DNA from 4 places in the Streptococcus sp. Marseille-Q7087 genome. Region 1 is predicted to be linked to each of the others. Evidence: predicted binding sites of a transcription regulator. Region 1 holds the regulator's gene; each other region holds the start of a gene.
What was found. The regulator Rex, encoded in region 1, represses fermentation and respiration genes when NADH is low (regulators of the CRP and FNR family bind a similar motif). The targets are predictions, from matches to a motif close to TTGTGAANTANTTCACAA.
Positions count from the first base shown of each region.

Region 2: the regulator Rex is predicted to act here: its motif matches at 1,526-1,543, upstream of adhE (bifunctional acetaldehyde-CoA/alcohol dehydrogenase).
Region 3: the regulator Rex is predicted to act here: its motif matches at 1,232-1,249, upstream of adhP (alcohol dehydrogenase AdhP).
Region 4: the regulator Rex is predicted to act here: its motif matches at 1,016-1,033, upstream of ACWPVF_RS07730 ((S)-acetoin forming diacetyl reductase).

Region 1 covers NZ_CBCOPJ010000001.1:895,780-898,900, forward strand. The annotation lists gene radC (RadC family protein) at 1-516, shown strand, start outside; gene ACWPVF_RS04685 (gamma-glutamyl-gamma-aminobutyrate hydrolase family protein) at 541-1,230, opposite strand; gene ACWPVF_RS04690 (redox-sensing transcriptional repressor Rex) at 1,246-1,887, opposite strand; gene ACWPVF_RS04695 (DUF4649 family protein) at 1,974-2,183, opposite strand; gene ACWPVF_RS04700 (DUF1831 domain-containing protein) at 2,193-2,540, opposite strand; gene ACWPVF_RS04705 (cysteine desulfurase family protein) at 2,545-3,121, opposite strand, start outside.
Region 2 covers NZ_CBCOPJ010000001.1:115,651-118,771, forward strand. The annotation lists gene yajC (preprotein translocase subunit YajC) at 68-388, shown strand; gene ACWPVF_RS00640 (low molecular weight protein-tyrosine-phosphatase) at 436-873, shown strand; gene ACWPVF_RS00645 (MORN repeat-containing protein) at 866-1,279, shown strand; gene adhE (bifunctional acetaldehyde-CoA/alcohol dehydrogenase) at 1,579-3,121, shown strand, end outside.
Region 3 covers NZ_CBCOPJ010000001.1:1,547,098-1,550,218, reverse strand. The annotation lists gene adhP (alcohol dehydrogenase AdhP) at 111-1,130, opposite strand; gene ACWPVF_RS08050 (glutamate-cysteine ligase family protein) at 1,502-2,779, shown strand; gene thrC (threonine synthase) at 2,854-3,121, shown strand, end outside.
Region 4 covers NZ_CBCOPJ010000001.1:1,477,860-1,480,980, forward strand. The annotation lists gene trxA (thioredoxin) at 1-62, shown strand, start outside; gene ACWPVF_RS07725 (MIP/aquaporin family protein) at 150-818, opposite strand; gene ACWPVF_RS07730 ((S)-acetoin forming diacetyl reductase) at 1,152-1,916, shown strand; gene ACWPVF_RS07735 (16S rRNA (uracil(1498)-N(3))-methyltransferase) at 2,216-2,959, opposite strand; gene prmA (50S ribosomal protein L11 methyltransferase) at 2,961-3,121, opposite strand, start outside.

The sequences.
Region 1 (3,121 bases):
ACATGTTTAACCGACCTAAAAAGAATGAGCCTACAGGAATTGCAGACTCTATCGGGTATCGGACGTGTTAAGGCTATCGAATTACAAGCTGTTATCGAATTAGGCTGCCGTATCCATAAAAGGGAAACAGTGGAAATGGAGAGCATTCTTAGCAGTCGTAAATTAGCTAAAAAGATGCAAGCTGAGCTTGGAGATAAAAAACAAGAGCACCTAGTGGCGCTTTATCTGAATACACAAAATCAAATCATTCACCAGCAGACTATTTTTATAGGGTCTGCCACAAGAAGCATTGCTGAACCGAGAGAAATTCTCCACTATGCCCTAAAGCACATGGCAACATCTGTGATTCTGGTTCACAATCATCCATCAGGTGCAGTAGTTCCTAGCCCCAATGACGACCATGTTACCAAGCTTGTTAAAGAAGCCTGCGAGATAATGGGATTGGTCTTATTGGACCATCTAATTGTCTCGCATTCAGATTATTTTAGTTACCGTGAGAAGACGGATATGATATAAAAAAACCTGCATCATATACAGGTTTTACAATTCATTGACAACATAGTCAAAAAGCGTTTTATCTTTGGGGCGATTTTCAAAGAGAAATTCTGGATGCCATTGAACACCGAGATAAGGGAAACCATCTGTACTTGTTACAGCCTCGATAATACCATCTTTAGGATCATGTGCTACAACCTGAAGATTAGGAGCTAAATCTTTGATGCTCTGATGGTGGAAAGAATTTATATGAGAGATTTCTCCATAAATTTCTCGAAGAATAGTATCTGGTTCGGTAACAAGCCGCTGAGTGGTGTATTCAGCGGAAGTATCTTGCCAATGATCTTCAATATCTTGATAAAGAGACCCGCCCATGGCTACGTTAAAAAGTTGAGTACCACGACAGACAGAAAAAATTGGCTTATTTTGCTTGATTGCTTCTTTAATGAGTGCTAACTCAAAAATATCACGTTGAAGGTGGTAATCGTCACTATCAATAACTTTTGGCTCACCATAGTATTTAGGGTCTACGTTTTGTCCACCAGTTAGAATAAGTTTATCAATTAAACTAATGTAGTAACCGGCCATTTCTTCATCACCAATTGGTAGGATAATGGGGATACCTCCAGCTTCCTTAACTCCTTCAACAAAGCCTTTGGCAGCATAACTCATCATAAGATCATCATCTGGATGCGGGGTTTCATTTCCTGTAATCCCAATAACTGGTTTATTCATAAATATTTACACTTTCTAATCCTCTTTACGCATGAAATAGAGGAGAGTTTGAAGTTCACTTGTTAGATCGACATACTGAACAACCACGTCTTTAGGAAGATGCAGGTGAACAGGAGAAAAACTGAGAATACCTTTGATGCCAGCATCAACCAACAATTCAGCAACTTCCTGGGATTTAACACTAGGAACAGTAAGAATTGCTGTTTTGATATTGGCGTTTTTTAACTTTTCCTTAATTTGAGAGATTCCATAGATTGGAACACCGTCAGGAGTCTCGGTACCAACCTCTGGATGATCATCTAGGTCAAAAGCCATAACAATTTTCATCTTATTACGCTCGTGAAAGCGGTAGTGGAGGAGGGCATGTCCCATATTACCAATACCTACAAGCATCACATTGGTAATAGAATTATCATTTAAGAGATCAGCGAAAAAGTTCATGAGCTTTTTAACATCATATCCAAAACCACGTCGTCCAAGTTCCCCAAAGTAGGAGAAATCACGACGAACAGTCGCAGAATCAATACCAATTGCCTCCGCTATTTGTTTGGAATTAGCTCTTTCAATTTTTTCAGCATTAAATCTTTTAAAAATACGATAGTAGAGAGATAGTCTCTTTGCTGTTGCTTTAGGAATAGCAGACTGTTTTTCTTTCACAAAATCACAACCTTTCTATCTACTATTTTATAGAAAGTTTGTGAAAAAAGCAACAATAACGAAAAAAAACTAAGAAAAATCTTAGTTTAGCTATTTTCGTGGTAAGATTTTAAAAAACGATAGAGATCACCAAAAAGCCCCTGATAGATTTCTACTCCATTATGTGTTAATGAAGTAATAAGGGTCGTATCAGGAAGAGTTACACAACCTGATAGAGAAAGCATGAGTGCTTCATAATCTTCATATTCTTGCACACGTTCAACTTTATAAGGATCCTTGTAAGTTAATCGAAACATAACGACCTTCTATCTTTCGCTTTTTGTAAATACACCACGTTCAACCAGACTATCCATCAAGAAGTAGAATTTCTCTTGGTGAATATGTGTTTCCTCAGACTTAAAAATATCAACTAAGCGGAGTCCAGATTTATCAGTGATATTAATCTTTGCGCCTGATAGGTCTTTATTGATGATAATCTTAAGCTGGAAACCTTCTCCACTATTTGGAACTTTTTCAAGTAGACGTGTGAGTTCATAATTACCAACTTTAGTTTCAAAGAAAGTATTATCTTTAAGAGTAAATTTCTTTACAGTTGGGCTAAGTGTGTAATCGTAACGGCAATTTTTAAGTTTAATTGTTTGTTCGAATGCCATTGAGTTATCCTCCGATGATATTTTTAAGAGTATTGGCAAGAGTTATCATCTCTCGTTCTGTGTTTTGAGGTGAAATGCTGACACGAACAGACTCGTGCAAGCGATGAGAATCTTCTCCATAGAGGGACTGAAGAACATGACTGACCTGAACCACGCCAGCAGTACATGCTGAACCAGTTGAAATAGAAATCCCTTCAAGGTCTAGACGAAGTAGCAGTAGGTCGTTGCGTTGTCCTGGAAATCCAATATTGAGGACATAGGGAAGTTGCTCTTTACCCTGGTTTAGATAGTAGTTTGATCCATCCATTTCAGCTAGAAATGTTTCTTGTAGTTTTTGAACTTTTTCGAAATTAGACTCTATATGTTCAAGATCATCCTTTAGAGCTGCGACCATCCCTATAATTGCAGGAAGGTTTTCTGTTCCGGCTCTTTTTTTCTGTTCTTGATCGCCACCGTGTAGGTAGGAATCAAAATCAGTGGTAGCAGCATAAAGGAAACCAACGCCTTTGGGACCATAAAATTTGTGAGCAGAAGCGCTGAGAAAGTCAATTCCTAATTCTTCAGGTAGGATTTCAATTTTA
Region 2 (3,121 bases), 780 kb from region 1:
CAATCTTGTAAAAACAAGTGAAATTTGTTATAGTAGTTTTATCTGAATTACAAAGGAGTAAAAAATAATGGGTGGGAATTTAACATTCTTGATTATGCTTGTTTTGATGTTCGGCTTGATGTTCTTCATGCAACGTTCTCAAAAGAAACAAGCTGAAAAACGTATGGAGAGCCTCAACAAACTTCAAAAAGGCTATGAAGTAATTACTATCGGTGGTCTCTACGGTACAGTTGATGAAGTTGACACTGAAAACAAAACGATTGTACTTGATGTAGACGGAGTATACTTGACTTTCGAGTTAGGTGCAATTAGAACAGTTTTGCCAGTCAAAGAAGCTGTTACACCTGAAGGTACAGTTGTTGACGGCGAAAGCGCGATAGAAGAATAAAACGGGGTGATCTCATTCCCGTTTTTCTATGAAGATGAGGAACGATGATGAAAAAGATTGTTTTTGTTTGCCTTGGTAATATTTGTCGAAGCCCTATGGCAGAATTTGTTATGAAATCTTTAACCGATGAATATGAGATTGAGAGTAGAGCAACTTCTTCTTGGGAACACGGCAACCCAATTCACAAAGGAACTCAGAAAATCTTTAAAACTCACGGTATTCCTTATGATTCATCAAAAACATCACAACAAATCTCTAAGGATGATTTTGAATATTTTGATTATATCATTGGTATGGACGAATCGAATCTCCTTGACTTGACTCGAATGTGTCCTCAAAAACAACAGCACAAGATAGAAGCGTTCGCTTCTGAAAGTGTTCCAGATCCATGGTATACAGGTGATTTCAATGAAACTTATGATCGAGTTTTAGCTGGTTGCCAAGCATGGCTATCACGTTTAGAAAATGAGGCAAAAAATGGATAATTTAAAGAAACTCTATGATAAATACAGTGTCTATATAACGCGTCCTCGTTTAGAAATTGCGACGGTAGTAATCATAGTTCTTTGTGCAATTTTTGTATTTGTAGGGAATATGCCCAAGCAAGGAGTCCTAAAGCTAGATGGTGACTCAATTGTATACGATGGGAGCATCGTCCGAGGAAAGATGAATGGTCAAGGCACAATGACCTTCTCAAATGGCGACACTTATACTGGTGAATTTAAAAATGGAGCATTTAACGGTAAAGGTACCTACCAAGCAAAGGATGGCTGGGTTTATGAAGGTGATTTTGTTAACGGCCAAGCTGAAGGAAAAGGAAAACTGACTACAGAGCAAGAAGTTGTCTATGAAGGTGACTTTAAACAAGGGCTCTTCCAACAAGCACAATAACCTCCTCTATGAGGAGGTATTACACTGCACAACTAGAAAGCGCTTACATGGAAATAAAAATGGCTTACAAGACTGTTTTACAACTAAGTTTGTGAAAAATAAAACTTTTACGGAATAATTCACAAACTTTGAGTGAAAAAGCGCATGTGTGAATATATTTGAAATTGTTTTCACAAACAACTAAAAAAAGTTTGTGAAATGTCTATGAAACTGTTTACAAATTTTAAAAAAAGAGTTATAATAATCTTGTGAAAAAATTAACAAAGGACTTACAATCCTTGAAAGCTATGGAGGAAAATATGGCTGATAAAAAAACTGTAACACCAGAGGAAAAGAAACTCGCTGCTGAAAAGCATGTCGATGGTTTGGTGCAAAAAGCTTTAGTTGCCCTTGAAGAAATGCGTAAACTTGACCAAGATCAAGTCGATTATATCGTAGCAAAAGCTTCAGTTGCAGCACTTGATGCTCACGGAGAATTGGCTTTACATGCCTTTGAAGAAACAGGACGTGGAGTATTTGAAGATAAAGCAACTAAAAACCTATTTGCTTGTGAGCACGTAGTAAACAACATGCGCCACACTAAAACAGTTGGTGTTATCGAAGAAGATGATGTAACAGGATTGACTCTTATTGCTGAACCGGTTGGTGTTGTTTGTGGTATCACTCCAACAACAAACCCTACTTCAACAGCAATCTTTAAAGCGTTGATTTCATTGAAGACTCGTAATCCTATTGTCTTTGCATTCCACCCATCAGCTCAAGAATCATCAGCTCACGCAGCTCAAATCGTACGTGACGCAGCGATTAAAGCAGGAGCTCCTGAAAACTGTGTACAGTGGATTACTGAACCATCTATGGAAGCAACTAGCGCATTGATGAACCACGAAGGTGTTGCAACAATCCTTGCAACAGGTGGTAATGCCATGGTTAAAGCTGCATACTCATGTGGTAAACCAGCTCTTGGGGTTGGTGCGGGTAACGTTCCAGCTTATGTTGAAAAATCAGCTAACATCCGCCAAGCTGCTCACGATATCGTAATGTCTAAATCATTTGACAATGGTATGGTCTGTGCATCTGAACAAGCGGTTATCATTGACAAAGAAATTTACGATGAATTTGTAGCAGAGTTCAAATCTTATCACACTTACTTTGTAAACAAAAAAGAAAAAGCTCTTCTTGAAGAGTTCTGCTTTGGTGTAAAAGCTAACAGTAAAAACTGTGCTGGTGCAAAATTGAACGCTGACATCGTTGGTAAACCAGCAACTTGGATTGCAGAACAAGCAGGATTTACTGTTCCAGAAGGAACAAACATTCTTGCTGCAGAATGTAAAGAAGTTGGTGAAAACGAGCCATTGACTCGTGAAAAATTGTCACCAGTTATCGCAGTTTTGAAATCTGAAAACCGTGAAGACGGAATTAATAAAGCTCGTCAAATGGTTGAATTTAACGGTCTCGGACACTCAGCTGCTATCCATACCGCTGATGAAGAATTGACTAAAGAATTTGGTAAAGCTGTTAAAGCTATTCGTGTTATCTGTAACTCACCTTCTACTTTCGGTGGTATCGGAGACGTTTATAATGCCTTCTTGCCATCATTGACACTCGGATGTGGTTCTTACGGACGTAACTCAGTTGGGGATAACGTTAGCGCCATTAACCTCTTGAATATCAAAAAAGTCGGAAGACGGAGAAATAACATGCAATGGATGAAACTTCCTTCAAAAACATACTTTGAACGTGATTCAATTCAATACCTTCAAAAATGTCGTGACGTTGAGCGTGTCATGATCGTTACAGACCACGCTATGGTAGAACTTGGTTTCCTTGATCGTATCATCGAAC
Region 3 (3,121 bases), 650 kb from region 1:
GTGTTAAAATCTTCCCTCGATTGGATAGTGGCTATGTCAAAATTTCTCTGCGAATAAAAAAGAGGTGGGGTTTTAATCCCTACCTCGATTTTGTACTTATTTTTTTTATCTTAATGAGTAAAATCTAGAACCATACGACCTTGGATGGTTCCAGCTTCCATTTCATCAAAGACAGCAATAGCATCTTCCACAGGGCGTTTTTGAACGACTGGTACAACGAGTCCTTCTGCGCCAAACTGGAAGGCTTCTTCCAAGTCTTTACGAGTTCCAACGAGTGAACCAATAACTTGGATACCGTCAAGAACTGTTTTGACGATGCTTAGGTCCATCATTTCAGATGGGAGACCAACAGCAACTACTCGACCACCTGCACGAACAGAGTCAACTGCTTGGTTGAAGGCAACTTTTGATACAGCTGTTACGACAGCTGAGTGAGCACCACCGTTTGTCTTTTCTTTGATGAGTCCTGGAACATCTTCGACTTCAAGACCGTTAATTACGATATCTGCACCAACTTCTTTAGCTAGGGCAAGTTTATCGTTGTTGATGTCAACTGCGATAACGTGTGCGTTGAATACTTTTTTAGCGTATTGGACAGCCAAGTTACCAAGCCCCCCGGCACCATAGAGAACAACCCACTGACCTGGCTCAACTTTTGCTTCTTTGATTGCTTTGTAGGTAGTAACACCGGCACAAGTGATTGAAGAAGCTTGGGCTGGATCAAGACCTTCTGGAACCTTAACAGCATAATCTGCAGTTACGATACATTGTTCAGCCATACCGCCGTCAACTGAGTAGCCCGCATTTTTTACGGAACGGCAAAGAGTCTCACGACCGGTTGTACAGTATTCACACATACCACAACCTTCAAAGAACCAAGCAACGCTGACACGGTCGCCAACTTTTAAGCTTTTAACATCAGGAGCGACTTCTTTGACAATACCGATACCTTCGTGACCGAGAACGCGTCCTGGAACTTTACCAAAGTCACTATGGGCAACGTGGAGGTCAGTGTGGCAGACACCACAGTATTCAACTTCTACAAGAGCTTCCCCAGTTTCGAGTGGACGGAGCACTTTTTCTTCAATAGCAACACCAGTGCCTTCTGGATTTACAACAACAGCTTTCATAGCTATCCTCCTTGATGATTTATTGAGGCGCAGAGGTAAAGGGGCTTTGCTTGAAAATTTTTCAAGGAAGTCAGATTTAAACTGCCCTCTCATGTATTTACATGTGAAGTATATCACAATATTTACTATAGTACAATGGTTTTTAGGTAAAAAACTATGTAATCGCTTAACCAGTTGATAAGACTGTGAAAATTGAACAATAAATATTGGAGTACAAGAGAAGGAATACCTATAAACCTGAGAATAGTTTGGTATGTATAGACTTCCCAAAATTACCAGCAAATTTTCTGAGTTCTTTCTCGAAGGGTTTTTGGTATAATATAGAAAGCAATTGATGTTTCTAGTAAGAGAATTTAGAGCGAGAGGTATGTATGTCCCCTTCTATTCAGTTATTGAAAAGCCGTTATTTAAAAAATATCAAAGAAAATCCAGAACTCTACATTGGGATTGAGTTGGAGTTTCCTATCGTACATACGAAAGGGAAACCCACAGATATTGAAGTCACCAAGGACTTGATGCGATTTTTAGTGGATGCTCTCAGCCTGGAAGTTGAAAAAGAGGACCAGGACGGAAATCCGATTCAACTTGTAGAACCAAAAAGTCAGGATCGGATTCTGTTTGAGGTTTCCTACACGACCTTGGAGTTTGCCTTTGGCAGAGCCCGGAAAATCCAAGAGGTCGAAGGACGATTTCAAGCTTATATGAAGGTCATTCAGGAAAAACTAGGCGAAAAGGGCCATGCTATCCAAGGATGGGGGATTCACCCGAACTGGGATCAGAATGACAATCGACCGGTGGCTTATCCACGCTACCAGATGCTGATGGATTACCTACATATGGGAAGTCGCCAAGAGAGAGCTAATTTGCATGACTTCCCACAATATGGAGCCTTTATCTGTGGGAGTCAAGTTCAGTTGGATGTATCGACTGCTAACTACCTACGTGTCATCAATGCTTTCACTCAAATTGAAGCAGCAAAAGCTTACTTATTTGCCAATTCTGAGTTTTCGGGAGCAGACTGGGATACTCAGATTTCACGAGATATCTTTTGGGAAGACTCTATGCATGGGATTTATCCAGAGAACGTCGGTGTCAATGCAAAACTCTTCAAAGATGAAGATGATTTCTTTGATTATCTAGACCACTCTGCGATTTTCACAGCAGAACGAGATGGAGAAACCTACTATTTTTCTCCGATTCAAGCTAGAGATTACCTAACTACTGATGAAATTCTTGCCTATACTCTAAATGGAAAAGAAACTCTTCTGGTTCCTCAAGAGAAGGATTTTCAAACGCACCGTAGCTATCAATTCCAAGACTTGACAACACGAGGAACGGTCGAATTTCGTAGTGTTTGTACACAACCGCTAGACCGTACCTTCGCTTCAGCAGCCTTTCATCTAGGTTTGTTGGTAAAACTAGACAAGCTTGAAACTTATCTCGAAACTGCTCCTTTCTTTGAGAACTTTGGCCGTGACTACAAGTCTTTGAGACGACAGTTTTCTAAGAAACAACTCACAGATGAGGAAAAAGCTGGTGTTGTCCAGTTCTCCAAAGACTTGCTGGCTATAGCAGAACAAGGACTTGAGAGTAGAGCTCAGAGAGAAATGACTTATTTAGAGCCTTTAAAAGAAGAAATGACTCTATAATTTTCTTATAAAGGGAGAATTTTCTGAAAAATCATGTTATAATGGATGAGACTATAGATAAAGGATAGAGATTTATGACATTAGTTTATCAATCAACGCGTGATGCGAAAAATACCGTAACAGCCAGCCAAGCAATTTTGCAAGGTTTGGCAACAGATGGAGGTTTGTTTACTCCAGTTAGCTATCCAAAGGTAGATTTGGATTTTGATACATTAAAAGATGCTTCTTACCAAGAAGTGGCCAAGCTGGTCTTGTCAGCCTTCTTGGATGACTTTACAGCAGAAGAGTTGGACTACTGTATCACCAATGCTTATGACAGCAAGTTTGATACACCAGCTATTG
Region 4 (3,121 bases), 580 kb from region 1:
AACAAGTGGCTGGTGTCCACACTGCAGAACAAATCAAAGCCATCGTTGCTGAATTGAGTTAATCACAAATCCCCCATTTCTCATGTGGGGGATTTTAATATATAAAAAACCTACTCTCCAATGTGAAGAGTAGGTTTTTAGAGTTTCAATTATTCTTCAGTTCCAAGGAAGTTTTTAGCAACAAGGGCTGCAAGAACTCCACCAACGATTGGTGCAAGGATGAAAATCCAAACTTGTTGAAGAGCTGCGCCACCTACCAATACAGCAGGAGCCAAGCTACGAGCTGGGTTTACTGAAAGACCAGTAATATTCAATCCAACAAGGATCAAAGCTGTCAATGACAAACCGATCACCAAACCAGCGATTGCGCCATTACCTTTGCTTGCTGAAGTCACAGTCATGATAACCAAGACAAACAAGAAAGTTGCGATTGTTTCAAACAAGAAACCACCAAATACAGTTACTCCATTTGCCAAGGCATTTTCACCAAGGCTTGCAGTTGACATACCTGAATTTGCCAAGAGGAAGAAGACAGATCCAGATGCAAGGAAAGCACCAACTACTTGTCCAAGGATGTAGTTTACAAGTTCTGAAGATGACAAACGTTTGTTAACAAACATAGCGATAGAAACAGCTGGGTTCAAGTGAGCACCTGAAACAGTTCCAATTGAGAAGGCTGCGACTACGATTGCCAAACCAAAGGCAAGAGCAATCCCAAGGTGCCCAAGTCCTTCAACACCATTTCCAAAAACAACAGCTCCTGTTCCGATGAACACAAGCATAAAAGTACCGATTAATTCAGCAACAAATTTTTTCATGTTAAGTCTCCTTTATTTCAAACTATGTATTAGTCTATCAAATGAAGGAAAGGGTTTCAAGAAAAGTGCTTAGAAAATGTTGTGCCCTTTTTCCCTTTACACGATAGTTTTATTTCTCTAACTCTAAACCTTGCAAAGTAAAGTTTTAATTATTTTGATCTTGAAAAATATTCATTTTTCTAAAAATCAGTCTTTGTTTGACACAAATTTCACAAAGTTGTATACTAAAAAGTGATAGGGCTTCTTTTAGAAACTTATCACTACTCACTTCTAACCCTTTGCTGTTCTTTTTGAACGTTTGAACGGTATCATAGATACCAAAGGAGGAATCATATGTCTAAAGTAGCTATTGTTACAGGTGCAGGTCAAGGAATCGGTTTTGCAATCGCAAAACGCTTGGTCCAAGATGGTTTTAAGGTTGGGGTTTTGGACTATAATGCTGAAACAGCTGAAAAAGCAGTTGCTGAATTGTCAGCAGACAAGGCTTTTGCTGTGGTAGCTGATGTGTCTAAACAAGCAGAGGTTTCTGCAGCTTTCCAAAAAGTTGTCGATCATTTCGGAGACTTGAACGTTGTCGTAAACAACGCTGGTGTCGCTCCTACTACACCTCTTGATACTATTACAGAGGAACAATTCGCCCGCACATTTGCTATTAACGTCGGTGGGGTAATCTGGGGAGCACAAGCTGCTCAAGCTCAATTCAAATCACTTGGTCACGGTGGTAAAATTATCAATGCTACTTCCCAAGCAGGTGTTGTCGGAAATCCCAACTTGACTGTATATGGCGGTACAAAATTCGCTGTTCGCGGTATTACTCAAACATTAGCGCGTGATTTAGCTGACTCAGGCATCACTGTCAACGCTTATGCTCCAGGTATCGTTAAAACACCAATGATGTATGATATCGCCCATGAAGTTGGGAAAAATGCAGGAAAAGATGATGAATGGGGTATGCAAACATTCGCAAAAGATATTACATTGAAACGTCTCTCTGAACCAGAAGATGTGGCTGCAGCAGTTAGCTTCCTCGCTGGACCAGATTCAAACTACATTACAGGTCAAACCATTATCGTAGATGGTGGTATGCAATTCCATTAAGATTAAAAAAGTGAGGTTGGAAAATCATCCAACCTCTTTTATCATCTCTACAATTCCGATTTTCGGAGTCGTTTTTTGTTAGTTCCCACAAGCTTTCTTCAAGACTAGGAATATCCTCCTTCTCTAAATAGTATGATTTGCCCTGTTTTAATAGAACACAAGATTAGAAATGGTTTGGATATCCATTTCTTCTGCAGAGATTATAACGAATGCCTCAAATATGTGAGGATTAACTCCTTCACTCGCCATTTCAAGCGCATAAAAAAATCACCTAAAACAGGTGATTTTTTCATAGTCTCTTATTTTTCCAATTCAAGCAAAACACTGATGGCTGATAAGGCATAAAGTGGTGCTGTTTCTGCTCGTAGGATGCGAGGACCCAGCCCTGCAAGAACTGCTCCTTTAGACTGGAAGCTTTCAACTTCTGCGGGTGAAAGACCACCTTCTGGTCCAAAGATAAAGAGCAGTTTAGATCCTTTTTCTAACCCAGCAACAGCTTGAATAAGGGCAGCTGATTCACCTTCTTTTGCTGACTCCTCATAGGCCACCACGATTCGGTCAAACTGGTCCAATTGTGCTAGAAAGTCTGATTTTTTCTCAAAAAGGGTGATACTTGGAACAAGGTTCCGCTTGCTTTGCTCGGCTGCTCCGAGGGCAATTTTTTCTAGTTTCTCAGCCTTTTTACCCAACTTCTTACCATCCCATTTGGCGACTGACCAGTCTGCAGGAAAGGCCCAGATTTGGCTAGCACCGAGTTCGGTTACTTTCTGTGTGATAAACTCCAGCTTGTCTCCCTTGGGAAAGCCCGATGCGATGGTCACTTGAATAGGCAGTTCCACATTATCTGCTAATTCCTCAATCAGCTCAAACTGACGCGCCTCTACATTGACCACGCGTGCCAAACGCTTAATCCCATCATCAAAAACTAGAGTAATCTCGTCCTCTTCTTTCAAACGCATGACCTGAAACATGTGCTTGCTGGTTTCCTTGTCCTCGATGGTGACAGGTGAGCTAGCCAAACCTTTTACAAAATACTGTTGCATGCTAGCCTCCAATCACACCAGATATATTCTTGGTTTTTTTGAAGACACAGGCATTCCACTCTCCTTGGATCATGTGGGTTTCAAGGAAAAATCCAGCTGACTCAGCCGACTCACGCACCATGTCCCACTTGTCCTTGATAATCCCGCTCATGATGAGATAGC